2 regions of the Pseudoalteromonas ulvae UL12 genome follow, and region 2 is predicted to be linked to the other one. Evidence: riboswitches for the same ligand, from Rfam matches in the RefSeq annotation. Region 2 holds a riboswitch; the other holds the start of a gene.
What was found. A riboswitch is a leader RNA that binds a small molecule or an ion and turns the genes downstream of it on or off. The one in region 2 is predicted to bind lysine.
Positions count from the first base shown of each region.

Region 1: another riboswitch for lysine. It lies ahead of dapA (4-hydroxy-tetrahydrodipicolinate synthase); the one in region 2 lies ahead of lysC (lysine-sensitive aspartokinase 3).

Region 1 is NZ_AQHJ01000029.1:93,625-108,961, reverse strand. It holds gene rep (DNA helicase Rep) at 1-1,065, opposite strand, end outside; gene ubiK (ubiquinone biosynthesis accessory factor UbiK) at 1,250-1,507, shown strand; gene PULV_RS12920 (substrate-binding periplasmic protein) at 1,545-2,252, opposite strand; gene can (carbonate dehydratase) at 2,230-2,886, opposite strand; gene PULV_RS12910 (methyltransferase) at 2,883-4,070, opposite strand; gene PULV_RS12905 (ABC transporter substrate-binding protein) at 4,126-5,193, opposite strand; gene ilvA (threonine ammonia-lyase, biosynthetic) at 5,300-6,841, opposite strand; gene ilvD (dihydroxy-acid dehydratase) at 6,843-8,699, opposite strand; gene PULV_RS12890 (branched-chain amino acid transaminase) at 8,757-9,680, opposite strand; gene ilvM (acetolactate synthase 2 small subunit) at 9,741-9,980, opposite strand; gene ilvG (acetolactate synthase 2 catalytic subunit) at 9,977-11,626, opposite strand; gene PULV_RS12875 (hypothetical protein) at 12,173-12,793, shown strand; lysine riboswitch at 13,070-13,263, shown strand; gene dapA (4-hydroxy-tetrahydrodipicolinate synthase) at 13,386-14,270, shown strand; gene PULV_RS12865 (2,3,4,5-tetrahydropyridine-2,6-dicarboxylate N-succinyltransferase) at 14,283-15,023, shown strand; gene PULV_RS12860 (PLP-dependent decarboxylase) at 15,023-15,337, shown strand, end outside.
Region 2 is NZ_AQHJ01000026.1:117,171-132,507, reverse strand. It holds gene PULV_RS07875 (EAL domain-containing protein) at 1-1,596, opposite strand, end outside; gene pyrC (dihydroorotase) at 1,797-2,825, shown strand; gene PULV_RS07865 (phospholipase effector Tle1 domain-containing protein) at 2,935-3,990, opposite strand; gene PULV_RS07860 (OmpA family protein) at 4,232-5,299, shown strand; gene PULV_RS07855 (coiled-coil domain-containing protein) at 5,494-8,277, opposite strand; gene PULV_RS07850 (condensin complex protein MksE) at 8,277-8,819, opposite strand; gene PULV_RS07845 (hypothetical protein) at 8,821-10,083, opposite strand; gene nhaD (sodium:proton antiporter NhaD) at 10,244-11,497, shown strand; lysine riboswitch at 11,606-11,780, shown strand; gene lysC (lysine-sensitive aspartokinase 3) at 11,868-13,211, shown strand; gene PULV_RS07830 (4'-phosphopantetheinyl transferase family protein) at 13,603-14,352, opposite strand; gene PULV_RS07825 (sodium-dependent transporter) at 14,482-15,337, shown strand, end outside.

The DNA.
Region 1 (15,337 bases), on a different contig from region 2:
TGCTTGGTGATTACCACGATACAAAATCGCATAATCTTTATAATTAGTACGTTTCGTGAACTTATGAGAAATAATTTCAGCGACCACACGTTCTGCTTCGTGTTCTTCATCGCGGGTACCAATCACTTTGATTGGCTCTCCATAACCAAGCTCACTGAATAATTTTTTCTCAAACACATGGGGGTTATTAGCGATTAAGATATTGGCCGCTTTAAGGATCCGCCCGGCACTTCGGTAATTTTGCTCTAATTTAATCAAGCGTAATGCAGGGAAATCCTTACTGAGTAGCACTAAGTTTTGTGGTTTAGCGCCCCGCCAAGAATAAATCGATTGGTCATCATCCCCAACCACGGTAAAGCGAGCTCGCTCGCCAACCAAATATTTAACCAGCAAATACTGACTGGTATTTGTATCTTGATATTCATCAACCAGTAAATATCGAAATCGGTTTTGCCAGCGCTCTCTGACTTCTGGGTATTGGGCCAGTAACACCGTGGGCACCATGATCAAATCATCAAAATCAAGCGCATTATATGCACGTAACTGATTTTGATAGCGCGCATATAACTGAGCAAACAAAGCTGTTTGAGGCTCTTTTGCCTCTTGAATAGCCCGTTCAGGGTGGATCAAATCATTTTTCCAGTTGGAGATGTGCATTTTTAATGCATTGAGCTGATCTTTATCTTTTTTTAGTTCTTTTTCTGTTAACTCAGCCACCAGCTGAGCAATATCTTGATCATCAAATAACGAAAAACCCGGCTTAAACCCTAAGGTCATCAGCTCTTTTTTAATGATTTCCAACCCTAAGGTGTGAAATGTCGACACCCACACCCCTTTTGCATCTTTTTTGCCTAAGGTTTGGATCAAGCGTTCTTTCATTTCTCGTGCGGCTTTATTGGTAAATGTGACCGCAGCAATATTCTTTGACTTGTATTCGCACTTTTGCACTAAGTAAGCGATTTTATTAGTAATAACACGGGTTTTACCCGAACCAGCTCCAGCTAGAACAAGGCAAGGACCACTGATGTATTTTACCGCTTCATCTTGATTGGGATTTAATTTCATAACAGAACAACGTGCAAAAAAAGAAGAACAGGGATTTTAACGGATCTCAGTACTTTTACCAGCGACGAAAACAAGTTAAAAAATTTAATGCCACCGCATCTGAGCATAAAAACCACACAGTTTTTGCTAAGCACAGGGGCGATGCGTTACCATAAGAGAACTAAACGCTATTGAGATTGAAGAGATGATTAACCCAACAAAAATTGAAGAAATAGCCAAGCAACTAACAGACAATATGCCGCAAGGCGTTAAAAGCTTAGCTGAGAACTTGGAAAACAAAACCAAGCAAGTGTTGCAAAATAAACTAGCGCAAATGGATTTCGTATCTCGTGAAGAGTTCGACATTCAAAGCCAAGTGCTGATCCGCACGCGTGAAAAGCTGAGTCAATTAGAGCAAAAAGTATCTGAACTTGAAGCGAAACTCTCTTCAGAGCAGGAATGACAGACCATGATCCAGAGACAATGCTTCTGGATCGCTTTCACTGCCCCACTTGTTGATTAAATTCAGCCAGAAAACCAGGGTTTTCCGCTAGATACTCATTAGAAAAATAACAACCAAAAGGCCGTGATGATTGGGTTTTTTGCTTAACTTTGCTGACATCATACCCATTGGCACGTAATGCATACCAAAAAACATCCGCAGAAAGAAACACAGTATCAATTCGCTGCTTAAAAAGCATTTTTGTCAGTGTGGTTGCTTCATTTGGAAGTGAGGCAATATGGTACTTATTTTGTTTAAGCCATTGGTAAGTATTGGTATTGAGCTTAGTTCCTACTCTTGCTACTTGTTTGAAATTAGCAGAATCAGGAGTCAGTTCATTATCGGATAAATAAAACCAAGCCCAGTCATTAACCAATACCGCCCGAGACATCACACCATATTTATCGCGTTCAGGGTTTTGAGTCCCCAAACAAAAACCATTATTATGACCTCGCTTAAGGCCATCTAATGCAACACCATGATTAGCAACAATTTTAAATGAATATGGCACACCAATTTTATTCAATATACCACTGATCTTTTCAACACCTTGCCCGGTTAGGCGCTGCTCGCTAGTCACATAAGTGTAAGGAGGAAAAATAGGCACATCTAAGAGCAACTTTTCAAAAGCCGCAACCTTAAAGGGAAAAAAGAGCAACCCGATAAAAAAGCCAATAAATAACTTAGCGAGTTGATGAAAAAACATCTTCAATCGCAAGTTGATATATAGAGTGCATCTCATTCGTATGACTAATACCAGAACAAAGATCTCTTAGATGACCATCTTTGAGACCGTAAATCCAACCGTGTACAGAAAGCTCCTGCCCTCTGTCCCATGCGTTTTCTACTAAGTTAGTTTGGCACACATTCCTAACTTGTTCTATTACGTTAATTTCACACATGGCATCAAACTTACGCAGGGGATCAATAATCGCATCGAGTTGCTGCTGGTTTTTCTCTTTTGCATCACTAACATGACGCAGCCAATTGTCGATTAAGCCAAATCTAGCTCCATCTAATGCTGCTTTGACTCCACCGCAACCATAGTGACCGACAACCATGATGTGTTTAACTTGCAGAACATCTATTGCGTACTGCATCACAGATAAACAATTGTGATCGGTATGCACCACCACATTGGCTACATTACGATGGACAAATAACTCCCCTGGTAATAAACCTACAATTTCATTCGCAGGTACTCGGGAGTCGGAGCAGCCGATCCATAAATACTCAGGGTTTTGTTGCATAGACAATATTTTAAAGAATTGACTGTTACCTTCAGTCATCTTGCATGCCCAATGCCGATTGTTCGCAAATAACTGACCTAGTTTTTTCATTCTTTATTCTTATTTTTAATGGCTTGAATTAACACGTTTCTAGGAGTAATAGTTTTAGCACAAAACTCACTTAAGGTAACCTGATAACCGTGCTGCTGTAAAAATAACACCCGATCTAATACTAACCATAACTCAATCGCTCGGCGAAAAGCATGGCGAATTAATTCAATACGGTCTGTCACTTGCTTTCGTTGTTTTCCCTTAATTAAATAAGCATCAAAGTCGATGTCGTCAGGTAATGTGATGCCTTTTTTATCAGCTGCCCAGAAACAAAAATCGCTGAATGTGCCATTGAACATCGATTTACTTACTGAAGGGACACTTAAATATGTGTCTCGGTCACACACTATTTGCTGCATCGAATCAAAAGCTAGACGCCATTCGACTTCAGTTTGACGCAATTGAGTGATTCGATCTGCGGCTGTAACCGTTTCTTGTAAAGCGAGTTTTAAATCGGATTTTTGCAATTGCAAGGCTGATTGCTTAGCACGCTCACTCATCGCAGTGTAATAATCTTGCTCGATTAAATGATAACAGCAAGGGGATAATGTCAGCTTTTGAGTTTGCTTCTCCACCCCCAACTGCATTAATTGCTGATGCAGCGCCCCACAGGCATGTAAAGCTACCCCATGCTGTTGCTGTTCAACAAAGTGTGAAGCTCGTTTACTCAAAACATCCAGTTGATCAAATTGGATGTTCAACTGATATTTCTGAGCGAGATGTTTTCCTTGTTCACATAAGTGTGATTGTAATTCGACACTTTGCACACGTGGTGCACCAGAATATGACAACATGCGGCCTAAATGACCTTTTCCTGCACACCACTCCAAAACCGGTAAGTGCTGCTCATCCACCGCAGATACAAAGCTTTTCAGTTGGGCAATCTTACGACCTTTGATACCACTTTCAAGCCAAAATGGCCACGCAACATTCTGATTATCTAGACTTGGTAATATTTCTAATGGCGCTAATTGAGCGACATCAGGAATATACTGCGCCAACCATTGCTGCAACTTATGCGGACAACTGTCCAGTTCAGCGACATCGTCATCACTGAGTGCCTGCAAAGGCGATACTAATTCAGGCCAAGGGATATGACTGTGATCAAATGCAACTAACTGCCAATAACATTGAGTGCGAGATAATAATTGATCTAAAGCGAAGAAGTGCGCATCATAATTCATGAAATAAAGCTCAAACGAAAAAACACGCTATCATAACAATTTCGTTTCTTGCTTGTCAGTTTAACTTCACCAACAGCTTATTTTTACGCTTTTCCTCTGTCGACAACAGGCGATAATAACTCGGAAATGACACAACAATGATGATACATGCCAAAATATGCATCCATGAGATATCCCATGGCTGACTTTTGGCTGTTTGATATATAAAACCAGGTAAGTTTTGCTCAACAATTTGCCTATCAATACCATACATGTCAGCAATAACTCGCCAACGGGCACTCGACATTTGCCCTAACTGAGTGTGATCTGAATGCACCAGGTTAATCAGTTTCTCTGCTTCAAATGCCAAATGAGCACGAGATTTTTGACTGTTATAGTGTGTTTTAATCACCTCTATAGCTTCTTCTGGGTGATTAATGGCTTCTCGCCAGCCTTTGTTGGTCGCGGTGTAAAATCTCTGTACTAATTGCGGATTTTTATCGATGACGTCCTGACGCGTAAATAACACATCTGAATATGCATTTAAGCCATGCTTTTTAGGGCAAAACAAATGAAAACCTATTTGCCGCTGCTTGAGTAAAAACGGTTCATTAGTGGCATAGACCTTCAAAATATCCACTTCATTATTGATCCAATTTTGCAAAGTGACTTTCTTATCTTCTAAAACAAAATCAGCTGCACTCAAGCCGTGCTGAGACAACATAGCAAATAGCTCTGCCCCCTCTTTTTGGTTAAAAAATGCGATTCGTTTTCCTTTAAAATCAGCGACATTTCTAATCCCCTGATCTGTTTTTGCCAACCAACAATATGGTGAACTTTGAAAAATAGCCGACATGGCCACTAATGGCTCGCCTTCCATGCGATGTAAAAGCAAGCCGGAATTGGCGATACCAAAATCAGCCTGACCAGACACCACTTTGGGGATCGTATCGATATCTTGAGGCGCAGCAGGAACTATGGTCACATTTAAACCCAGCTCGTGATAGTAACCCCGCTCAATTGCCATATAATAACCCGCGAACTGGAATTGATGCTGCCATTTTAATTGCAACACAACGCTATCATTAGCTTTGACTTGGTAAGGCGATAAGAAAAAAAACAACCCGATGAGTAAGGTTCGCATACAATCCTTGTTGCTGAATTCATTGTGCTTTATGACTTTAAACTATAGTTGATAAATAAAAAAAAACGCCACAATCTGCAGCGTTCTTAATTTGTACACGGCTCGTTTATCCTACATTTGCGAGACGCTCAACATTTGCCGCCAAAAATCGTTGATAACATGGGTTGCACGTTTCTTCTTGGTATTCATAACCTAAACGGGCTAAATGCTCCGAAAACGCGCTATCGTCTTCTGCCGGGATCTCAAACGCAGCCAACACGTTGCCCGTGGCTGCACCATGGTTGCGATAATGAAATAAAGTAATATTCCAATTTGTACCTAAGGTATCTAAAAAGCGCTCAAGCGCCCCCGGATATTCAGGAAATTCAAAACGAAACAACCTTTCTTGTAAGATTTGATCGGGCTTTCCCCCAACCATATATCTCAAATGGAGCTTAGCTAATTCATCATCAGATAAATCAGCAAAATCATAATCAAGTGTCGTTAATTCATTTTTTAACTCATCTAACTCCACTTGGCCGCGACGCAAACCCACACCAACAAAAATTTGTGCCATCGCGACAGCGCTGTATCGATAGTTAAACTCGGTAATCGCTCGCCCACCTAACGCTTTACAAAATTTGCGGAAACTGCCTTTTTCTTCACCGATAGTGACAGCAAGTAACGCTTCATTTTTTTCACCTAAAGCGGTGCGCTCTGCAACATAGCGTAATCGGTCGAAGTTAAGATTAGCGCCAGACAAAACAGCGGCTAAATTCATATTGCGCGCTTGATTGTCACTGACCCATTTTTTTAATCCTGCCAGCGCGAGTGCCCCTGAAGGCTCAGCGACAGCTCGGGTTCCAACAAAGACATCTTGCATGGCGGCACAAATTTCATCACTACTCACCGTCACTACTTCATCGCAAAATTGCTGAGCTAAACGAAACGTTTCTTTGCCGATAATCTTCACTGCAACACCATCGGCGAAGCTTCCCACCCGTTCAAGCTCAACGGGGTGACCCGCTTCCAGCGCAGCTTTTAAACATGCGCTTTCTTCTGATTCTACGCCAATTACTTTAATATCAGGGCGCAGCGATTTAATATACACCGACATGCCAGCGAGTAATCCACCGCCACCAACCGGAATAAATACAGCATCTAACTCTGGGAGTTGCTGCATTAACTCTCGTGCAATCGTGCCTTGACCCACAATAACATCAGGATCATCAAACGGCGGGACAAACACCGCACCTTCTTGCTCGGCTAGATTCAAAGCAAAGCTATTGGCGGCATCAAAATGATGGCCATGCAAAATGACTTCCCCACCTAAATCTCTAACAGCATTGACCTTAATTTCTGGTGTCGTCACTGGCATCACTATTTTAGCTGTGTGACCTAAAAAACTGGCGCTCAGTGCCACACCTTGGGCATGATTACCTGCAGAGGCAGTGACAACTTTAGATTTTTCAGGTAGTTGCTTTAATTTATGATAGGCACCACGCAACTTAAACGAATAAACAGGCTGCTGATCTTCGCGTTTTAACCAAATTTTATTGCCCAGTTTTTTTTCTAAACTTGGCATGTCACTCACTTGAGTCAATTTAGCCAATGGCTCCATATTGGCTTGGATAATTGCTCTGAAGTACTCAAGCTCTTTTGACACCATTTCAGCTTAGCTCCTCTAATTTAGCTAAATCACGCACCGCCCCTTTATCCGCACTGGTTGCCAATAATGCATAAGCTTTTAATGCTGATGAAACATATCGTTCACGGTCAAGAGGTTTAAATGCTAACTTACCGCGATCAAGTTGTTTTTGCTTACGCGCTGCAAGCTCTTCTTCACTGAGGTCGAGTTGAATTTGACGTGTTGCAATATCAATGATGATTTTGTCGCCATTTTCAACAAAAGCAATCGCGCCACCGCTAGCAGCTTCAGGTGATACATGCCCTATCGATAGCCCTGACGTGCCGCCTGAAAAACGCCCATCTGTGATAAGCGCACATTTTTCGGCTAATCCTTTTGATTTCAAGTAACTGGTCGGATACAGCATTTCTTGCATCCCTGGTCCACCTTTAGGCCCTTCATAACGGATAACAACCACATCACCCGCTTTTACTTCATCATTTAAAATGCCGGCTACTGAATCATCTTGAGATTCATAGACTACTGCACGCCCTTCAAAATGCAGCATCTCATCAACCACACCGGCGCTTTTAACTATACAACCATCTTCTGCCAAGTTTCCGTAAAGAACCGCAAGACCACCGTCTTGTCGGAACGCATTTTCAACACTGCGGATACATCCGTTTTCGCGATCATTATCCCCTTCAGGCCAACGACACTCTTGACTCATGGCTTTGGTGGTGCGAATACCGGCAGGGCCTGCACGGTAGAATTTCTGAGCAGCTTCATTTGTGGGATCAGTCGCATCCCATTTTTTCACTAAGTCAGCCATCGTCATGCCCGCCACATGATCAACCGATAAATCAACCAAACCCGCTTTACCTAATTCACGAATAATCGCCATCATGCCACCAGCACGATGCACATCTTCAATGTGGTAATCGGGTGTCGCTGGGGCCACTTTACATAAAAATGGTGTTTTACGAGATAATGCGTCGATATGAGACATATCAAAGTCAACGCCCGCCTCTTGCGCAGCCGCTAATAAATGCAAAACTGTATTTGATGATCCACCCATCGCAATATCGACTACCATAGCATTCATAAATGCAGTGCGATTAGCTATCGCTCTGGGTAATACAGCAGCGTTATCTTTTTGATAATATTCACGACATAAATCGACAATTCGCGCACCCGCCTCGACATAGAGCTGTTTACGATCTTTATGAGTCGCAAGGGTAGTACCGTTACCTGGTAACGCTAACCCGATGGCCTCTAACAAACAGTTCATTGAATTTGCCGTAAACATACCCGAGCATGATCCACACGTTGGGCAAGCAGAACGTTCGACCTGTTCAGAATCCGCATCACTCACAGTCGAATCAGCGCCTTTGACCATCGCATCAACCAAATCAAGTTTGATATCGATACCAGCCAAACGCGTTTTCCCCGCCTCCATTGGGCCACCTGATACAAAAATCACTGGTATGTTTAGACGCAAAGCAGCAAGCATCATCCCTGGTGTAATTTTGTCGCAGTTTGAAATACAAATCATGGCATCAGCACAATGACCATTAACCATATATTCGACCGAATCAGCGATTAAATCCCGTGACGGCAATGAATACAACATGCCACCATGTCCCATTGCAATCCCATCATCAATGGCAATAGTATTGAATTCTTTTGGTACCCCACCGGCATCGGTGATGGTTTGTGCCATTAATTCACTCAGTTGATTGAGGTGAACATGTCCAGGCACAAATTGAGTAAATGAGTTAACAACCGCGATAATCGGTTTACCAAAATCTTTATCTGTCATCCCTGTCGCACGCCAAAGAGCGCGTGCTCCTGCGCGTTTTCGACCTTCAGTTGTTTCTGCACTTCTTAATTTAGCCATAGTTACCTCTGTGTTTTAGGAGACGCATCTCCTAGTCCTCATTCCCAAAAATTAATGTTATACGTTTACGTACTCTAACCAGCCATGAGGGTCGTCAGTCTGCCCTTTAACCAAATCGAAATATGCTTTTTGTAATCTTGCAGTGATCGGTCCTCGAGCGCCTGTTCCAACTGGAATTCTATCTACGCTTCTTACAGGGACTATTTCTGCAGCTGTGCCTGTCATAAAAAACTCATCAGCCAAATATAAGGCTTCACGGGCAATTGCTTCTTCGCGTACTTCATAACCAAACTCTTTAGCCAAGGTCATGATGGTATCTCGCGTTAAACCAGGCAAAATACATGCTGTCGTCGGTGGGGTAAATAACACGCCATTTTTGATAACAAAAAGGTTTTCTCCCGCTCCTTCACTTAGCATGCCATTGGTATCAAGAGCAATTCCTTCAACATAACCATTGCGCTTAGCTTCACCAGAAATCAGCTGAGAAGATAAATAATTGCCTCCCGCTTTGGCTGCAGTTGGCATTGTATTCGGCGCTAAACGATTCCATGAAGAAATACAGACATCGACCCCGTTAGCAAGGCTGTCTTCACCTAAATATGCGCCCCACTGCATTGCAGCAACCGAGACATCAGCAATATGTGATTTCGGGTTAAGCCCCAAACCTACGTGACCTAAATATGCAAAAGGACGAAGGTAAGCATCTTTAAAACCATTTTGCGCCACCGTGTCTTTACAGGCTTGAATTAATTCCTCAAGCGAGTAAGGGATTTCCATTCGATATATTTTCGCCGAGTCATACATGCGCTTCATGTGATCAGTTAATCGAAAAATGGCCGGACCGTTTGGTGTGTCGTATGCTCGGATCCCTTCAAACACTGAGCTTCCGTAATGGATTGCATGACTCAATACATGCGTTGTCGCCTGCTCATAAGGGATCATCTTGCCATTTAACCAAATAAATTCTGACTGTTGTGACATAAAGGCTTTCCTGTTAATAAAGTACCCGGCAAACCGGTAAAATTATAATTAAGCGATGAATTAACCCGCTTGCTGTTGTAATTGGTGTTCAACAAAACTGACGTCAATCAGTTTATTCAGCTGCTGTGTCAGTAAATATATAGGGCGATCACTATCGACGGTAAAATTCACTAAATAACGCTCATCTTTTGCTTCGAGTTGCATATGAGTTAGAGAAAATCCACGATGACGCGTCACACGTAAAAAGCGTTCAACAGCAACGCTCTGATTTTTCAGTTCGACTTGTAAATAGTGTTTCATGATTGCACCTCTGTCATCATTTGTTCATTACTTGCACCTGGCGGGACAAGTGGCCACACATTTTCTTTATCATCAATACAAGCATGTAAAATATAAGGGCCGGTTGAATTTACTAACTTCTCAAGCGCCGCATCGACTTCGTTCGCATGGGTGATGGTTTGCCCAGGAATACCAAACACAGCTGCAAGCGCGACAAAATCAGGATTATCCGATAAGTCTGTTTCACTATAACGGCCATCGAAAAATAGCTGCTGCCATTGACGCACCATGCCCAAGCGTTGGTTATCAAGGATCAATATTTTGACTGGTAAATTATTGCGCCTGATGGTTGCAAGCTCTTGGATATTCATCATGATGGAGCCGTCACCGGATACCGTGATCACAAAATCATTTGGCCGAGCGATTTGCGCTCCGATGGCTGCAGGTAGGCCAAACCCCATCGTGCCAGCACCACCACTACTTAAATGGTTACTCGGATGACGAAACTTCATATGTTGCGCCACCCACATTTGATGCTGGCCCACATCACAACAAACGACACCCGTTTTAGGCATCATTTTACTAAGTGTATTCAGTAAATATGGTGCGAAAACTTTCTCACCTGGGTAATCATAACGCCAAGCATATTCTTTCATCATCTGCTGACAATGTGTCTGCCACGCCGCTTTAGTTAATGGTGTATGTAAGTGTGGTAATGAGTCTTTTAGATCGGCCACCAAAGAGGCAGCAACTGGCTTACGCTTACCCACTTCGGCAGCGTCAATGTCGAGATGAATCACTTTCGCTTTAGCGGCAAACTTAGCTAAGTTACCCGTAACACGATCATCAAAACGAGCACCAATACAGACTAAAACATCACACTCTTGCACTGCTATGTTGGCAGCTTGTCCGCCATGCATGCCAAGCATGCCCATATCCAATGAATATTCAGGTAACACTGACCCTAATGCTTTTAATGTGGAAACTGCAGGCATTTGCGTACGGGTTAAAAAATCCATTAAATGCGTTTGAGCGTCAGCCGACTGCACCCCTCCACCTATGTATGCTACCGGTCGCTCGGCATTGGCTAACAAATTATTGGCCTTTTGAACTTCACTCATGTTGACTGTCGGCTTGTAATCATCCGCTGCAAGCCATGGATGGAACGGCACTTGCGCTAACTGAATGTCTTTTGGGATATCAACTAAAACTGGTCCGGGACGTCCAGACTGTGCAACATGTATTGCTTCTTGTAATATTTCCGCTAAATCTTCTGCTCGCTCGACTAAGTAACTGTGTTTTGTGCATGACAACGACATCCCTAAAACATCAATTTCTTGAAACGCATCGGATCCAATCGCAGCCGTTGGCACTTGCCCTGTGATGGCTAATAAAGGCACTGAATCCATCATGGCATCAGCAAGTGATGTGATTAAATTAGTCGCACCTGGCCCCGAGGTCGCAAAACACACACCGAGCTTGCCGGTGCTGCGAGCAAAACCTACCGCAGCAAATCCGGCACCTTGCTCATGACGAGTTAAATAATGCTTGATTGGCGCGCCATACAGAGCGTCATAAATAGGCATGATTGCTCCACCCGGATAACCAAAAACCTCATTAACGCCATGCTTGGCTAGTAACTCTATTAATAACTGCGCGCCTGTCATCGTATTTAACCCTTTAATTTTTACTAATTTTTCACAACACCTAGAAACAAAAAACCCCCCGAACTTTTCAGTGCGGAGGGTTGGTAGTTAAGCAATTTTACTTAGACACTAACTCGCCCCCGCGGTGATAATAATCACCACGCTGATAATAATAAGGACTAGAGAAAGTGTGTTTTTAGACATTAAATTGTTAACCAAAATTCATTTTATTAAGCAGGGCATCATCACCTGCGTTGATTACCTTTTTATTAGTAACCTTTTCGCCTCGGCAAGTCAACCATAAATTCAATCCAAATAAAAACCTAGTTTTGAAAAAAAACACCCTAAAAAGCAATTTAAATCACATTAAAAGGATTTTTTATTCAATTGTTATGTGTAAGATGAATCGTTCACTCCACTTAGGACAACAGCATACATAGATTAATTTTATGTTACACGCAAAATTGAATTCAATATACAAATAAAATTTTAAATTTATTTAAACCTTTTTGCACCGATGCTGCGTCTTAATAGATAACTACAAATAATGATTCAGGAAGACCACTCATGAAACTAGCCACACACATCATCGCAATTGCTTCTATTTTATTTGCTTCTGCGGCATTGGCCGATAGCGAAAAGCGGATCAGTGAAAATCTCACTATGACTGAACAACAGAGCTTACATATTAATTTTCCAGTTGGCAGTCTTGAGATTGAAGTCACTGACAGCAACCAACTCGAAGTTGAAATAGAGATTAAACCAAAGAAAAATGGTTGGTTTTCGTCAAGCCAAGACTTATCAAATATCACTTTATCTAAAAAAGTGACCGACAATAGAGTGAAACTTGAAATCGATGAGGATGATTTGCAACAAGAATGGACTCTTCGAGTTCCGCGCTCGGCAGCAATAGATATCAACTTAGGTGTTGGTAGCATAGAAGTGAACAAATTAGCCAATTCTGCCGATATCGAAGTAGGCGTGGGTTCAATTCGTGTTGATACCGTATTAAATGACTTTAAGCGCATCGATTTAGACTCAGGAGTGGGTGATACTCGCGTAACGGGTTTAGTGAATGAAATTAAAGAAAACCGCAAGATGGTCAGCTCTGAAATTCAATACCGCGGCCAAGGCGAGTTCACTTTAAACCTCGAAGTGGGTGTTGGTGATATTCGAGTTCGCCACTAACCACACCTAAAAATGCAAAAAAAGCGGCTCGTGCCGCTTTTTTTCTTTCTACGTCTAAAAACACAAGCGCCAACAATTAACACATTAATTTTTAATAACTTTAATTTGATGGTTTTTATACTCTCAAGATTAATAACGCCTCTAAAAACACACTAACACCCGCGCCATTGCATAAAATTTAATAAATCATTATTGACATATAGATGGCTAAAATGTTTCAATTTGCGCCATACACCCTATTACAAAGTATTTGCATCGCAACATAGCAGATACTTTAGGGCTAGAAGAGGTGCGTTATTCAGGTAATAAGTACGAGGAGAGCAAACTCCGTTGACCACTTATGAGGGGAATTAACGCCGAGAATGCGTATTGTTTGCTGCAATACAATTTCGGGCGACTGGGCTGAATCCCAGCGACTGTCACCAATAACAGCGATGCTGTTGTATGTTTGGTGGAGAGCTTCTGGTCTTAGAAAATAAGGCCATGCGCTTTATTTTATTTAAGTCCATTCGCTCTTCGAATTTTATATGTTCGGTAGCGATATGACTTCTCATCATTTGCATCCTATCGACGTGTTATGAGTTCGGTAGAGATGATCCAACAATTCGATTTATCTGAATATCCATTATGGACGGCCTTAATTACGCCGTTTACAGAACAAGACACCATTAATTTTAATGGCTTAGCGCAACTTGTAGCTGAACAAGTTCAAGCCAACAATGGTATTTTATTACTCGGAAGCACCGGCGAAGGGCTTGCACTCACAATGGATGAGCAACAAGAGATCGTCCGTTTTGTGTGTAATCTAGCTCCCAATGTGCCACTCATGGTTGCTGTCGGTGGCTTTAATTTAAAGCAGCAAGTGCAATGGCTTGAGTTTTGTAACGACATGCCAATTCATGCTTACTTGCTTGGCTCTCCTTTGTACGCAAAACCGGGTATTCAAGGCCAAACACACTGGTTTGATACCTTACTGGCAAACTCAGCTCACCCTTGTATGTTATATAACGTACCAGGGCGAAGTGCAGTCGCAATTGACCCGCAGGTACTCGCCAATTTAAGCCATCATTCAACGTTATGGGCAATGAAAGAGGCCAGCGGTGACATCGCGAAATTTGAAGCATTTCGCTCAATAGCCCCAGAACTCGCGATTTACAGTGGTGATGATGCCCTGATGCCTTATTTTGCTCAAGCTGGAGCGAAGGGACTTGTCTCTGTCGCGGCCAACGCCTGGCCAAAGCAAACAGCTGAATTTGTGCGCCGTTCACTCGCTGGCACCTATCCGAACTTATTTAGTCAATGGTCACGCGCAATCAACAGCTTATTCACTGTCGCTAATCCCATTCCCGTTAAAGTACTCATGCATAAGCAAGGACGTATTGATTGCCCTGACTTACGCCCACCTTTAACTCACACCGAATTAACTGATCATGCCGCTATTGATGCAGCAAATCACACTATCTTATCTTTTAACTAAACAGGACTATTCATGAGCTGGTTAGCATTATTACAAAATTTAGAAGCGGGCACTGTACGTGCTGCAACACAAGATGAAAATGGCGATTGGCATGCCAATGTTGACGTGAAAAAAGGCATTTTAGATGTCTTTAAAAATGGCACTAACATTGAATTCCCTGGTGGTTTTGTTGATAAAGACAATCTTGCTGTACGTGGCTTTTCAGCTGAAGACGGTGTACGTATGGTCCCAGGTGGAAGCAGTGTACGCCCAGGCGCTTACGTCGCCTCGGGCACCATTATTATGCCTCCAGCCTATGTCAACATCGGTGCATACATCGACAGCGGCACTATGGTTGATAGTCATGCATTAGTCGGTTCATGCGCGCAAGTAGGTAAAAATGTTCACCTGAGTGCCGCGGTACAATTAGGTGGGGTACTTGAGCCAGTAGGTGCAAGCCCAGTAGTGATTGAAGATGACGCTTTTATTGGTGCAGGTTGCGTCATTGTTGAAGGTGTAGTCGTTAAAAAAGGTGCGGTCCTCGCTCCGGGTGTCCGTTTATCTGCGACTATCCCTGTGTATGACTGCGTGAATGAGCGTCAACTTGAACGTGGTGAAGCAATTCCAGAATATGCGATTGTTGTCCCCGGCTCTCGCCCTGCTTCAAGTGAATGGGGTCGCAATCAAGGATTAAACATGTCCTGTGCTTTGATTGTGAAATATCGCGACGAGCAATCAAATGCATCATTAGCACTGGAAGAGGTATTACGTTAATGAGTTTTTTGAGCACTCATGTTCGTAGTCATATCAACCAATTGGTTGAGACTGAGCAGAACCCATTTTTTATCTATGATTTAGACCAACTAAGTAACCACCTAAAGCCGTTGACGGAACAAAATGTGGTCAAGCTCTGGTACGCAGTGAAAGCGAACCCGTTATCAAAGGTGATCCAAACCTTAGATAAATGCGGTTTTAATTTTGATGTCGCCAGCAGTGGTGAACTAAATCAGGTATTAAAACAAGGGATCGCTGCCGAACGAGTGCTCAATACCGGCCCTGCAAAAAGTAAGCTACAAATTGCGCACTTT
Region 2 (15,337 bases):
AAATTGTACTTGACCTCGGCCTAATGACTTAGCTTCGTACATCGCCGCATCAGCGCGCTGTAAAATTTTGTACGCGACATCAGTTTCATGGCACGCAAATGCAACGCCGATACTGGTTGAACCTTGTAGCAAATTACCATCAATCTCGATGGGATCTTCAAGCGCTTTTTGAATGCGTTTCACTAAGCTTTCAACTTCATGGGTTGATTGAATATCTTCAACTAAAATAGCGAATTCATCACCCCCTAATCGGGCTAAGGTATCTATTTGTCGGATACAGCTTTGAATAATGGCGCATATTTCGATTAAAAATTTATCACCCACTTGGTGACCAAGGGTATCATTGATTATCTTGAATCGATCAAAGTCTAAGTAAAGTAATGCGTGCATACTGTGATTAGACTGCCTTGAAAACCGACTAATCGCTTGATTAAACCGATCGATTAATAAAGCACGATTAGCCAGGCCAGTTAATTCATCATGCATCACTTTGTGCTCTAAGCTTTGTCGGGCGAGCTCTCGGTTAATAGCTAAGCTAATTTGTCGACTAATGTAGGTGAGAATATCTAAATCGTGCTGGGTATATTGATATTGCTCATCATAACTTTGTACCACCACAATGCCGTTGTAGGCATTGTTGACTTCAAATGGCACCCCAAGCCACGAGTGGGGCAATCCGCCAACCAGTTCGAAATGCCCTTGCTCAATATGAGAGAGGTAATCCGCTTGATTGAGCAACATGGAACGATTGGATTTGATCAAATACACAGAGGCCGTGTTGCTAAATTGCTTAGTATTGAAGCGTTTTTGTGCAGTATTGCGCACGCCTGCTTCAACAATATAAGGAATTTCTAAAATACCGGTTTTTTTCTCATATAGGGCAATAAACAAGTTTTGTGCATTAATGAGCGACTTAACGATGTGGTGCAAGTCTTGATAAAAAAGATCAACGTCTGCAGATTCGTATGTGAGGCTGGCTATTTGTAGCATGCCTTTTTCGAGAGTTTGCGCTTGATTGAGCTGTTGCACAGTTTGCTTCAAATCAATCAGAGTGTGGCACTGGTTGATTTTTGCACTGAGCATAGATGCCACTGTAGTCAAAATTTCTAAGTGCTCATCTGTAAAATAATGTGTAAGTGGGTGCTCACAATCAATTACACCTAAGACCTGATGATTGTAGATTAGCGGAACACATAACTCAGACAATGCAGGGCGAGAGTCGGCTAAATAACGCGGATCATTGGAGACATCATCAATCAATAAGGGCAGACCTGTTTTTGCAACATAGCCTGTGATCCCCGCATTAAGCGGAATTTGCTGCTGCGCGATAATGTAGTCTTCATCGGCCGATTTATCACCTCTTGCCGCTACTTGCGTCAATACTTGACGTGAGTAATCACACAAATAAATAACGCAGTCGACAAAGCCTAATTGGCTGACCACTTCGGTGGTGACATAATGAAAAAGCTCATCGAGTTCATTGATTTCTATCAGCGATAGCGAAAAACGATTGATAATACTTAATTGCTGGCTTTTTTGCTGTAGCTCGGGCAAGTCGTTTGATATCGCGGCAGAAACGATGGGTTTTTTATGCATGAAAAAAGCCAAAAGAACACGTCAGTAATTGAAAAGGTACTATAAAAAGTGGTGTTTGACGACTCAAATTAGACAATCGGCCCCGTTGCGAGGCCGCACAGGTTAAAAATCCGAAATTTGAAAGCTAATTGAGTAATCCACTTTACAGGTTAGCCGTCTATGAATATGATCGTCTAAATTTCGCAATGGAAAATAAAGCAATGACAAGTATTACGATTACCCGCCCTGATGATTGGCACATTCATTTAAGAGATGGCGAACAACTTAATGATACGGTTCGCGATGTCAGCCGCTACATGGGCAGAGCGATTATCATGCCAAATCTTGTCCCTCCAGTGACCAATACTGAACTGGCACTTGCTTACCGTGAACGAATTTTAGCCCAGCAGCCGCAAGGCAACTTCAAACCGTTAATGGTGTTGTATTTAACAGATAAAACAAGCCCAGAAGAAATCAAAAAAGCCCATGCAACAGGACACGTGTTTGCAGCCAAGCTTTACCCTGCTGGTGCAACCACCAATTCAGACTCGGGCGTGACTTCTATTGAAAATATGGCACCTGTGTTTGCTGCAATGGAAGAAGTGGGCATGTTATTGCTTGTGCATGGCGAAGTGACTGATTCAAGTATTGATATTTTTGACCGTGAGAAAATCTTTATTGAAACTAAGCTCAAAAAGCTAGTGAGTGACTTCCCAACATTAAAAGTTGTGCTTGAGCATATCACCACGGCCGACGCGGTGGCGTTTGTAAATGAAGCTGGAGACAATATTGCTGCGACCATCACGGCACATCATTTATTGTATAACCGTAATCACATGTTAGCCGGTGGGATCCGTCCACACTTTTACTGCTTACCGATTTTAAAACGCAATATTCACCAAGATGCATTAGTGAAAGCTGCAACGAGTGGCTCTAAAAAGTTCTTTTTAGGCACTGATTCGGCTCCACATATGAAAGACAAAAAAGAAGCGGCTTGTGGTTGTGCAGGTTCATACACAGCACATGCGGCCATTGAACTTTACGCTGAAGCGTTTGAACTGGCAGGGGCATTAGATAAACTCGAAGCGTTTGCCAGCCATAATGGCCCTGATTTTTATAATTTACCGCGCAACTCAGATACCATTACATTAGAAAAAGCCAGTTGGAATGTGCCCGAGTTTTATCCGCTAGGAGGCGATAAAGTGGTTCCTATTCGTGCTGGCGAAACAATTGAGTGGCAAGTTAAGTAACAGTCACCTTAATTGTAAGCTTAAAAAAGGCGTGTATTTTTGATACACGCTTTTTTTTGCTCTGACATTTGAATAGGCGCCGCTTGTTAACTCAGTTGGTTCTCTATGTTCAACACTGATTGTTTCGAGGCAAACGCAAATCGGCAATCCCCGTTTTGACATCAGATAACTCGCCGCTGGGCAAATAAATTTGATACGTTTGATTGCGAAGTGATACTGGTCGATAAGCGGTGACCGAATTGATGCGTTCGAGCACACTGTGATGAATGATAGGGATTAGATCAGTCGCAGGAAGATCATTGTTATGCACACAGAGTTGGCGCGGTGCTAATGTTTGACGCGCCATCTTTTGAGAGCGTTGCAAATCATGAAGTACACCATCAATCAAAGGCACAATATCAATATCGTCTGCACCGATAGACAGCCCATGATCATCATTTAACTGGCTAAAGTCGATATCGTTGGGTTGTAAAAACTCCAAGCCAGCGAGATAGGCTTGTTGCATCATAAATGAAAGGGTGATGTCTGAGAGGCCATCGAACCAAAACCCACCACCGATGTCAGAATGCGCCCCGGCAAACCACACCTCAAGTACATTTTCTGATTGATTAAATAAAGTAGGCTGAAAAGCGAGGCGTCGTTCATCTAATGCAACAAGGTGGACAGCATGGCGCACGTTATCACTTAATGAGCCATTTTCGAACACCACATCGCTGGCAGGGCGAGTCGTCGCATTAAGATCGGTGAGTCCGATGGCTGCAACAGTATCGAACACGCCCAAAAACGCGACATGGTGAGATATAGACGCGGCAAATCGTCTCGCTAACGCTGCGCCTCGGCTAAAACCAAAGATGAACACTTCGACATCTTGTTCTGCATATAATGCGAGGTCTTGCTGCGCTTGTGCCAAGATGGTTTTTACGTCTGCAAATTCAGGTGCAAACACTGAGTTAAAGGCTCTGCTTAACCAAGAGCCATAGGTGCCAACGCCCGAATAATAAAAACTGGTTTGCGGTTGCTCATTTGCGGCGCTCGGATTGTTTAAATCGCCAGCTAACAGTAAATGTAATTTAACAATATTGGTAATGCTGGTATCTGAGACATAATCCTCGTTATCGGCAGGGTGGTTACAGGTGCCATCAAAGCAAAATATAAGCTTTTTCATTGTGTCCTCTCCTTGGAATTTCTAAGCCTCGAGTCTATCTTAAAGTAGAAATAGGAACAAGCGAGCGCGTCTAGCCGAGGAAAAATCAATTATTTTCGTGGTGATTAAAAATTAAACATCTAACTTGATGTTAATTCATTGATTTATTTTAGTGATTGCCTTGTTATTGTCATTTGGTTTCTCTAAAATGCAGCCATCGGAAATAAGCATTACTTTTACCTCCTACAGGGATTATTTATTCATGTCTAAATTATCGACCGCGTTGACACTAGCGACCTCTGTCTTAAGTACTTGTCTTTTCTCTTCGTCAGTATTTGCTGCTGACGCAAACAATGAGGAAGGGTTTAATTTTAAAGATTGGTATATCGGTGGTGAGTTTGGCCGCAAACGTCAAGATGATTTATGTAATCCGGCTTTCATTAGCTGCGATAGCAGTGATAGCGCTTGGAGTGTGTTTTCAGGTTATGAATTCACGCAAAACCTCGCATTAGAGTTTGGTTATACTGATTTAGGTGACTACAGCACCACTTCATTGCTAAATACGATGCAAAATAAAGCCGTTACTAGTATGCGTGGTTATGAGCTTGCTGGTGTGGTTAATCTTCCAGTTACTGAACATGTCAATATTTTCACTAAATTAGGTGCTATGTATTATGACGGTGAAGAACGCAGCATTGCCGGTTCATTTGACGATAAAGGCTGGGCTGGTTTATTTGGCCTAGGTTTAAGCTATGACTTTACACCAAGCTTGCAAGCACGTGCTGAATATAACTTTATCCACGACTTAGGCGACAGAGAATTCGCTGGCGATCATGGTCACCTGACTACACTAGGTTTAGTGTATCGCTTTGGTAAAAACCAAGCATCAGCACCGGTTAAATCTGCACCAGTAGTTGAAGAAGCAATCGTAGAAGAAACGGTCGTCGAAGAAGTTGTCGCAGAGCCAGTTGTTGTTGCACCTGTGGTTGTTGAAGCAGTTCAAGCACACGCATTATTTGATTTTGATAAGTCAGAAGTAAAAGTAACGGCTGAGTTAGCACAAGTTGCGGCGCACCTTGTTAACTACCCACAAGCAAATGCAGCCTTAATGGGCTTTACAGATAGCTTAGGCTCTAACGAATATAATGAAAAGCTAGCACTTCGCCGTGCTAATGCAGTTGCAGCTTACCTTATCAGTCAAGGTGTATCTGAGTCACAACTGAGCATCAAGCCTGTCGGTGAAACAGAAAAATTTGGTGATAATACGATTCTAAGTGAGCGTTTTAAAAACCGCCGCGTTAGTATCGAAATTGCAGAATTTAATAAATAAGTCGATGATTAACGACTTTAAGAGCCTCGCTTAATGCGGGGCTTTTTTATAGGTGTTTTAAAGATCTAATTTCGGTGGTGATATGTGCGAGATACAAAGCAAACAATCCGAATATTCTGGATGGTTTGCTTTGTTAAACAGCTCCCTGTTTAACAGTGCCATGTTCAGCGGTGCTGTATTTAACGGTTCGTTGTTTAATTCTTGGGGTGTTGTACTTCAATCCAATCCTTTTCATCCACCCAGTTTTGAGCTCCTTGTTCAACGGTACGGATCGGCACAATGTAATCACAGCTGATTTGAGGTTTCACTGAAGCAAAAATGGGCACAAAACCAAAGCTCAGCGCTGTTTCAATAATGGCTTTTTGATTTTGTGGATCGATGTCAGCCGCTTCATCAATATAAATCGGAATGCGGTAGCGATTTTGTTCCTGATCCGATAATAGATAACGGATAAAGAGCATGCCGCACAAGAGTTTAATCGTGATACGGGTACCATTTGAGCCAGCAGAATCTATTTTATCAAAATGATCAATATCGCCTGCACGATTGACCACTTCAAAACGAATATCAAACAAATCTGCGAGTGTGAGCCCAGCTTTGTCGCTGGCAAACTGAATTAAATGATCTTTGGCTGCATTGACGACTTTTTCATCGGCAGGTTCACTTGACAGCAAATCAAGGGTATCGCCTTGTTCGTAAAGGTTAGCAGCACCAATAATGGTATCGATACTCTCAATTAACTGTTTACGAGGCAGCACATTGATTTTAAACGCTTGAAGATTTGAGATCTGATGCTGGCTAATGCCTTTATTGAAACTATTCATTTCTCGGCGTAAACGGTCGAGATCTTCTCGCAGGCCTTTTATGGTGGCGGCGACTTCAGTGAGTGCTACCCGAGCTTGGCGCTCTACCGCTTCGCGCTCATTATCAAGATTATGAAAGGCCGCGATTAATTTTTGGTATTTGGTTAGCTCGTCAGGTTCGTTGTCAAATTTTGCAATGCCCGCATTATAAATGTGCAGGTAAGTATTGCGCACATTGATGTCAAAATTGCGCAGCTCTTGGCAATCTTTATTAAAACGATGCACTAAATCAGCTAAATTATCAAAATCGATCATGATATCGATTAAATAAGGTGTGACCTTACCTGAGTAGTAATCGAGAGTGTGATCAATACGCTCCGATTTCACTTGGCGCAAGCGGTCGGCTTGGCGCTGGAGTTGATCTTTTTTACTTTTTACAATTGAACGGCGATCAGTAATGCCTGCTGCATCTCGTTGTACTTCTTGTAGTAAGTCGGCCACTTGTTCTTGCTCGGCTGTTAGTTGCTCTTGTAGCATCGCCTGTGCGGCTTCACTTTGCAGCATAGTGTGGTAGGTAGCAAAGCGCTCTAGTGCACTTTCAATTCCCATGAGCTCTTGATAAAGCGCTTCTTTTTCGGCTTGTTTACCAGCGACATTGGCCGCAACGTCTCGTTGGCGAGCAAAATCAACTAGGGCCGTTTTTAATGCTTCAAGCTGCGCTTGAATATGCTGTTTATCATCGCCAGTTTGCATGTGCAGAGCGGGCAGTTTTTTTAGTTTGATGTTCGCGCCTGGAAGCGTTAAAACACCGCCTTTGACTGCATCTGATAATACCGTCAAAAACTCACCAAAGGCTTGCTCGTCATCAATGGTGACATCCCCTTGGCTGCCTGTAGCCAAACTAAATAAATCAGGATTAAAAATACGGGATATTTCTTCGACTTCTTTCAGTGACAGCTCTTCTCGCATGCGAGTAAATAAATTGTATTCAAGATTTTTGAGTTGTAACTTCAGGCTTTTGATTTGTTTTTCGGTTTCTTTGATTCGAAAATCTAAGGTATGCAGACTTTGCCCTTGCGCACTGGTAATCGAATGAGACAACTGATCATATTGTTGTCTTAAATTGGCTAAATTGGTTTTTAAAGTACTTTCATCGGCTAACTCAAATTCATGAGACAAGGCATTGAATTGGTTAAACCATTGCTCAAGCTGGGCTGATTTACGTTCTATGTCCCGTAACTGCTGCACATATAAATTTTGCTTTTGCTCAAAGTCGTGTTTTTCAGTTTCGATTTCGGCGAGGTTATGCTCAAGCTCATCGAGTTGAGCTTGCTGGTATTGCTCAAAATCCACCAGAGCTTGATCGATTTTTGGTGCGTGCGTAGCGAGTTTTCCTTTTAGCACACTTTGATTTTCAAGCATTGCTTCAAGGGCGCTGATGGGCTCTTGCATGGATTCGAGAGCTTTGAGTTCACGCCGTGAACGATTGACTTTATCAAATGCGCGGCGCCAAACTTCATAAAAGTCGACCTTAGAGTTAGACATATGACGCTCAAAAACACGTAACATAAAGCGCTTAACATCGGGGGCACCGAGCTTGTGTAAGTTTAAGATCTTACGGAAAATTTCTTTGTAAATCGCCGAGTCTTGTACATTGTTAAGTGGAATCATTTTAAGACTGATTTCACTGTCGAACGGGCTCGCGCCACCTGTTAGTAATGCATTGAGTTCTTGGGCTTTTAATTCAAACGGTGAAAAACTGAGTGACTTTAAATGATTAAATAACTGCGTGTATTTAACGATGGTTTTACCTTGGGTGTAGTCAGTAATATTCAGTTTACCGTTGTAACAAAAAAACTGATGGGCAAACCCAGCTATTTTTCCAAGGCCCGCCACACCTATCACCACCGGCCCATGAGGCAGCTCTGCTTCGAGTAAAATATAGGATTGATCTGAACTAAAATAGAATTTTCTGGTTTCTTCTAAATCATGGCCATCCCACTCTGTAAGGCGCAAATCATTAATTAGTGGAAACTGTAAGGCATTAATCACCGAACTTTTACCGGTGTTGTTCGGCGCGCAGATTGAGCTACTTTTATCAAGTGGGATCACACACTTGGCATAGCCTGCGGTGTTGAGAAGGGCTAATTTGGTTAAGCCGAATAATTGTTCCATTATTGTTGCTCCTCCTCATCAATATGATTAATTTCCATAAGCGCATCAAGGTAGCGATAAATGGGGCTTTGTACTACAAAACCTTGTTCTACTTCTTTGGCTAAACCAAAACGGTTCATACGCATAAACACATCTTTACGTAAGTCTGAGCCTGAAAAAATTTCGAGTTGGTCAAACAAATGTTTATTGTTTTGCACTAACGTTTGCATCAGCTCTAAATCGCAGACGTGTTCGAAGAGGGCGCGCAGGGGATCTTTACCTTGATTGGCGAAATGTTCGACCAACACATAGGTAGTTAAGGCAAAGGCTCGGGATATTTTGCCCATGTTTGGGGTGCTGTCTTCGATCTCGAGGTAATAAAACCCTCGGCCGTCTTTGATTAGTTGATGGCCCAGCGCCTCAAATAGCGCAGTATATTGCTCGTGATAATGGTCGAGTTGTTGCCAAAGTTGCACATCTTGTTCACTGATATGGTAACCACTGACGAGTTTTTTATTAATGGTTTGTAGCTCAGTAAGTTCAGCTAAATTTATCTGTGTCATATTAGTTAGTTTTTAAAGTGGCCTGATACGGGTGAAGTTTAAATTGCGTATCGGCAAGAGTAATAATGGTTGCGTCGTCACTGTGGGCGACGTGTAACTGATCGTCATTAGCTAATTTCTGATACAGAAAAAGCATTTCATCGGCTTCAAGAGCCGGATAGGTGGTGTCGAGCCAATTGATAATATTGTGCGGTTGTGCGTTGTCACTGGATAAAGCCAGCTGCGCATTAAAGCGAGTTTTGACCGCGTTGTACTCGGGAATATTCGGGTTGATAAAGGCCGGCACATGAGATTGATCGGGCAATTGGTATTCCTCTTGCTCAAATTGTGCAATGTGAGCCATGTAGGCGACCATTTGATGAGCTTGACCGAGAGAAAACTTTTGTAGATCTGAAGTGATATGAGGTTGGCTGTGGCTTAATGTGGCATCGACCCCTTGTTTACGGATCACCCCAAGCACTTTTGCGACTTGTCGCGTTAATAACGTATTGCGGCGCAGCTCTTCCCGCAGTGGCATCAGCATATCGGCACTTTTGCGCAAGCTTTCGCGGCCACTGAGGTGCATATCTAAAATTCGGGTACGTAATTGTTCAAGTTGACGTTTTTCACTAAATAATTTACCCGAGAGGCTAATTTGCTCAAGTAAATCGCTGATGTGAGTTTCGATGGTGGTAAAACAGGCTTTGAATTCCCCGCCGATATCAATCATTTCGAGCATGGGTTCGATGTATTGATCAAAGGCTTCAATCACTGCTTGGTAGCGTTTGGCCAACGAACGGTGTGATTCATCCGCTTTGGCTTGTTCAACGATGTTTAAAATTGCATTTTCGTTGTGGTAAAAAAGTTTAACAATTTTTCGCACCCGTTCATCCATAATACGGGCATAACGGCGCAACTCATCAATGTCTTCATCTTGGCCTGCTTGAGTTAAACGCTGGCCTAAACGGGCTAAATCACGCACCAGCACGTGCACTTCTTCAGCAATACCTAAATTTTCTTCTTGTAATAAGTATTGAGCAAATTCTGCGATCGAACGATTGAGCTCGAGCTGAGATGATTTGGCGAGCGGAATAACAATATCGTGTGTGAGCAGGCGGTTGGCTTCTTTAAAAACTTTTTCGCCTGTCCAGCTTGGGTATTTTGCTTTTAAAATGGTTTGCACATCGTGGATGTTGAAATCGGCCATGTTAAAACGGGTGATCAAGGTCTCAATTAGAGGCCAATGTTCAGACAAAATATTGAGTATTTTTTTCGGTGGGATCATAACTATCCACTGCTTGATTAATATCTATTCTGATTTGAGTTACCACGACTAAAATCGTCGGTACACTCCGGTAGTTTTATGTACTTTTAAGTGCTAGACTACGCGCCGCTTGATTGTAACGCAAATATTTTACTTTTCTATTAAAGGTTGTTAACGAAAAATGGTTACCGGTATCATTCTGTCGCTAATTGCACTCGCGTTTGTGCTTATCGTTATAGAGGATATTATCCATGTAAACAAGGCCAAAACCACGCTTTTTTTTGGTACTTTATGTTGGATAATCGCTTTTATCTTCCCAATTCATGGCCAAAGCCCTGAAACTATACAACATGAGCTAGATCACAACATCTTAGAGATAGCCACTTTATGGCTCTTTTTAATGGCTGCGATGACCTTTGTTGCGTACTTAAACTCCAAAGGGTTTATTCAAAATTTAGTACAAAGAGTGATGCCCAAACAAATCAGTGAACGCAAGCTGATGTTTTTGGTCGGCGGCTTTGCCTTTTTGTTCTCGTCGATTTCTGACAATGTTACTGCCACACTTATTTCGTTAGCTGTGGTGATGTCGCTGAAGTTAGATGGTAAAAAGCTCATCAAATACACCACCTTAATTATTTTTGCGGTTAACTCTGGCGGAGTATCATTGATTACAGGTGATGTCACCACTTTGATGATTTTCTTAGCCGATAAAGTCACCATAGGTCATTTATTGTTATTGATTGCGCCAGCGGTTGTCAGTGTGATTGCACTTGCTGGGATGTTATCTGTAGGGATGAATGGCACGGTAGTGTTTGAAGAGCAAGCCAACCGCCGGGTAGAAAAAACCGATATCACCATCGCAGTTATTTTTCTTTCGACTATTTTTGGTACCTTGGCGCTCAGCGTTTTGTATTCTGTACCGCCATTATTAACATTTTTGTTCGGTTTAAGCTTAATGTTTTTAGTCGCACAATTTTTAATGCGCAAAAAAGACGTCAACAAAAAAATCATCGATTATATTCGTGAAATTGAATACGACACCTTGCTGTTTTTCGTAGGAGTTTTATTGCTCGTTGGCGCGATGAAAGAAGTGGGGGTTTTGAAACAATTTACCCATCTGTATGAAATTTTAGCCCCAGAATATGCCAATTACATTATGGGTTTACTGTCGGCAGCTGTTGATAATGTGCCCCTGACAGCGGCGTTGCTCAAAGCTGATATTGCAATGGATGCACGTCAATGGTTGACCTTTACGTATGCCACTGGCGTAGGCGGCTCGATGCTCATTATCGGCTCTGCGGCAGGTATTATTGCAATGAGTAAAGTCAAAGAGCTGACCTTTGTGAGTTATTTACGCCAGAGTGTCTACTTGCTTATTGCTTACACCATTGGTTATGTCGGTTCGTACTTTGCGGGCTTTATGATGACAATGTAAGTGGGCAGCCCTGTTGTCAAATAAATTAATGATTGACAGCTAGACGTCTAAACGTTAGATTTAAAACCCCGCTTTCGAGTGGGGTTTTTATTGCCTGTTTTAGACAGGTAATTCAGAAGAGGTGCGAAGGCCAGGTAGTACATATGAGGACGCGGTGTCTAGTGACTATGTATCGAGGGGGACCTTCGCCGAGGGAAAATGCACACCGCAGTGTTATTTTCTCGGTTTTAGAGGCTGAATCCTCTGAACTGTCACCAATTAATGGTGGAGAGCTTCTGGCAGTGGATTACATCGATTACCTTCAGTACCCTTGCCGTGCAGTTCTCCTTGAGTAGCATTTATTAGCCTTGCTAATAAATAAGGAGACCCAATGAATTCATCTTATGTTGTTGCCAAGTTTGGTGGCACAAGTTTAGCCGATTACCCTGCAATGCAGCGCTGTGCGCAAATTATCCATGACGATAATCATGTTCGCCTGGTGGCTGTTAGTGCCAGTGCGGGTGTCACCAATCACTTAGTGGCGTTAAGCCAAAACAATATTTCTGCCGATGAGCGCCAATCTCATATTGATGGTGTGTTGGCTATTCAAAATAATATTTTGGCGCATTTAACCCTTGAAGCTGATTTAGCCACAGTGTTTTCGCAAACTTTGGCGGAATTTGAGCGTTGTGCTGCAATTATCAGTACCAGCGAACAACATAACGACGAATTACTTAGTTTTGGTGAGCGTTTATCATCGTGTTTATTCAGCCAAGTATTGCGTGACGTTGGGGTGAATGCACAGCGCTTTGATGTACGTACAGTATTAAAAACCGACGCCCATTTTGGTAAAGCCTCTCCCAATGTTGCTGCGACCAAACAAGCTGCTGAGGCTCACTTAGTACCCTTACTGGATGATGCGGTGATAGTGACACAAGGTTTTATTGGCTCTGATCAGCATGGCCGAACAACCACTCTTGGGCGCGGTGGCTCAGATTACAGTGCAGCATTACTGGCCGAAGCGGTTTCGGCAAAAAGTGTCCATATTTGGACCGATGTGGTGGGGATTTTCAGTACCGATCCGCGTTTATGTGAAAAAGCCCGCCCAATCGCAAAACTAAGCTTTGATGAAGCAGCCGAAATGGCCACGTTTGGTGCAAAAGTCTTACACCCTGCCACTATTTTACCGGCCAGCCGCGCTGGAATTAGTGTATTTGTCGGTTCAAGCCGTGAGCCTCATCAAGGAGGCACTTGGATTGAAAAAGAAAAATCGCAGCATCCGGGCATTCGCGCGGTTACTCAGCGTAAAAACCAAATACTCTTGACGTTAAAAAGCCCAGAAATGCTGCTCGCCAGTGGCTTTTTAGCACGAGTGTTTACGATTTTATCTGAGTCGAACATTTCGGTAGATCTCGTTACTACCTCAGAAATCAGCGTGGCGTTGACGTTAGATAATGCGCCCAATGCCAGTCGCCCAGAACTTGATCAGGCGTGTCTAGAGCGTTTAAGTGAGTTTTGTCATGTCACGGTTGAAAACAACTTAACTCTAGTTGCTTTAGTTGGCTCTGAAATTCAATTACGCCAGCACGAAATGAACCTGATGCAAGTGTTAGCTGATTTTAATATTCGGATGATTTGCCACGGTGCGAGCAAACATAATTTGTGCTTTTTGGTTGAACAGACAGAATCAGATGCTGTGGTGCAATCGATTCACCGTCGATTACTTGAAGCATAATTAAAGCATCAGAATGTAAAAACGAGCCAACAGGCTCGTTTTTTGTGTCGGATTATTTATTTAGTGATTTTTCGTTAAATAGTGAATGGTAGATATTTGTGAAAGAAGAGGGAACTGTTAGGGTCTGTTGACCTTTGCGGATTAAAATTTGTTCAAACTAGGAGCGATTTAATCGCGGCGTGAGGTTTGTAACCTAGCGGGCTAAGTCAAAACCGAGCAACAAAGAGTAATTCGCTCCTGGGCAGAACCCGAAGGGCAGCGCCTGTTTGGCATTGATGCTGCGTTATCACCTATTTATGGGGAACACCACACCACATAGGTGCTGCCTTGCCTAAATACCAAACAGACTGCTGCAAATTTAACCCTGAAAGGTCAACAGACCCTAATTAAATCAATTTATTGACAAACTCTTTTCATTGAGTGTAGAGGCTTGGATGTGTTTAAATTCGAGAGGCGAAGCACAGATCAAACTTAAATCAAACTGGTTGATTTGCGTGCTCTGGCTATGTAACTGATTGGATTGAATGAGTTCGAATACGTTAGGGCGTAGCAATTGTGCAATGGGCTTTTTGAGTGTCTTGGCGAGTGCTTCTTTAAGCGTCCAAATCCGATAAAAACAGGCAGCTTGTTGCTCATTAGCTGCACTTTGTTCAATTAGTTCGACTTCGTCTGGATGATAAAAGTGCTTGGCGAGTTTTAAAAAAGCGCGGGGTTTATTGGTGCGCTCTAAATCAAGGCCAAATGCGTGGTTGCCAAGGCTCATTGCCACAGCCACAAAGCCGTTCGAATGGGATAAACTCACCGAAACGGGTAAAAGTTGGTCATGATGCCAAAGCTGTAATTGTCTTTGCTCAGCATCAAAGCGGCTAGCAAACTCGGTGGCGTTTGCGCCAAAGGTGCTCACCAATACACGTTTGATAATCATTCGGCTGATGCAATATTCTTGCTGAGCTTGCTGTTTTTTACGCTGCGCTAAGATGCAATGTTCATCTGGATGAAGAATTTGCTTAAGATTGAGTGTTTGTAGATCGGCATTTGAGCCATCACATAACCAAACAGCCAGCTGTTTTTCTGACAAGCTAAAGTCATCTTCAGTGCCATGTTGAATGGTCAGAGTGTTGGCAAAATAGTCAATTGGCATAAAAACTCAGCAATTAAGTTCAATTGGTTATGAATTATACCTAAGTAAGTGATCCTTGGTACTGTTTTAGCTATATGAAGCGCGTTCAATATGGTTTAATAGCGCAAAATAACAAAAGATGAGCGGAAAATGGCACAACTAAGAGATGGCTTTCAAAGCCGATTAGGTTTTGTTTTAGCTGCAGCCGGGGCAGCGGTCGGGCTAGGTAATATTTGGGGTTTTCCAACACAAGCGGCCAATCACGGCGGTGGTGCATTTTTACTGGTGTATTTTATTGTTATCTTTTTGTTGGCTTTACCGGCTTTATATACTGAGTTGTATTTAGGTCACAGTGCACAAGCAAACCCAGTCGTTGCACTTAAAAAAGCCTGTGCAGAGCAAAGCGCGAAAATGGGCGCGGCTGCGGGGTACATAGGGTTAAGTGGTGCCATCGTCATGCTGAGTTTTTATTCGATAGTCGCAGGTTGGATGATTGCTTACAGTATTGAGCCCATTGCGACATTTTTTGGTTGGCAAGCCCTTGCTGAGTTTCTAAACAGCGATACTATGCTGCGGAACTTTATTTTTACTCCCGTGATTTTATTCTTTACCGCCTTAATTATTCTACAAGGGGTGAAATCAGGCATTGAAACTTGGTCTCGCCGCTTAATGCCCATGTTGTTGCTGTTGCTGGTTGGATTGATTGTGTATATCGGCACATTAGAAGGGGCGATGGCTGGGTTTTCGGCATATTTGGTGCCTGATTTTTCGCAAATTCGCGATCCTGATTTAATTATTGCAGCCATGGGACAAGCGTTTTTCTCTTTGTCGCTTGGGGTTGGTTGTATGATGATTTATGGCTCGTATTTAAAGCCTAATGAAAACTTACCTAAGCTTGCTTTATCGGTGGCACTGCTCGATACCAGTGTGGCATTTTTAGCTGGATTGTTGATTATTCCGGCTATTTTTGTTGCTCAACAACAAGGTGTGGAAGTGTTTCAAGATG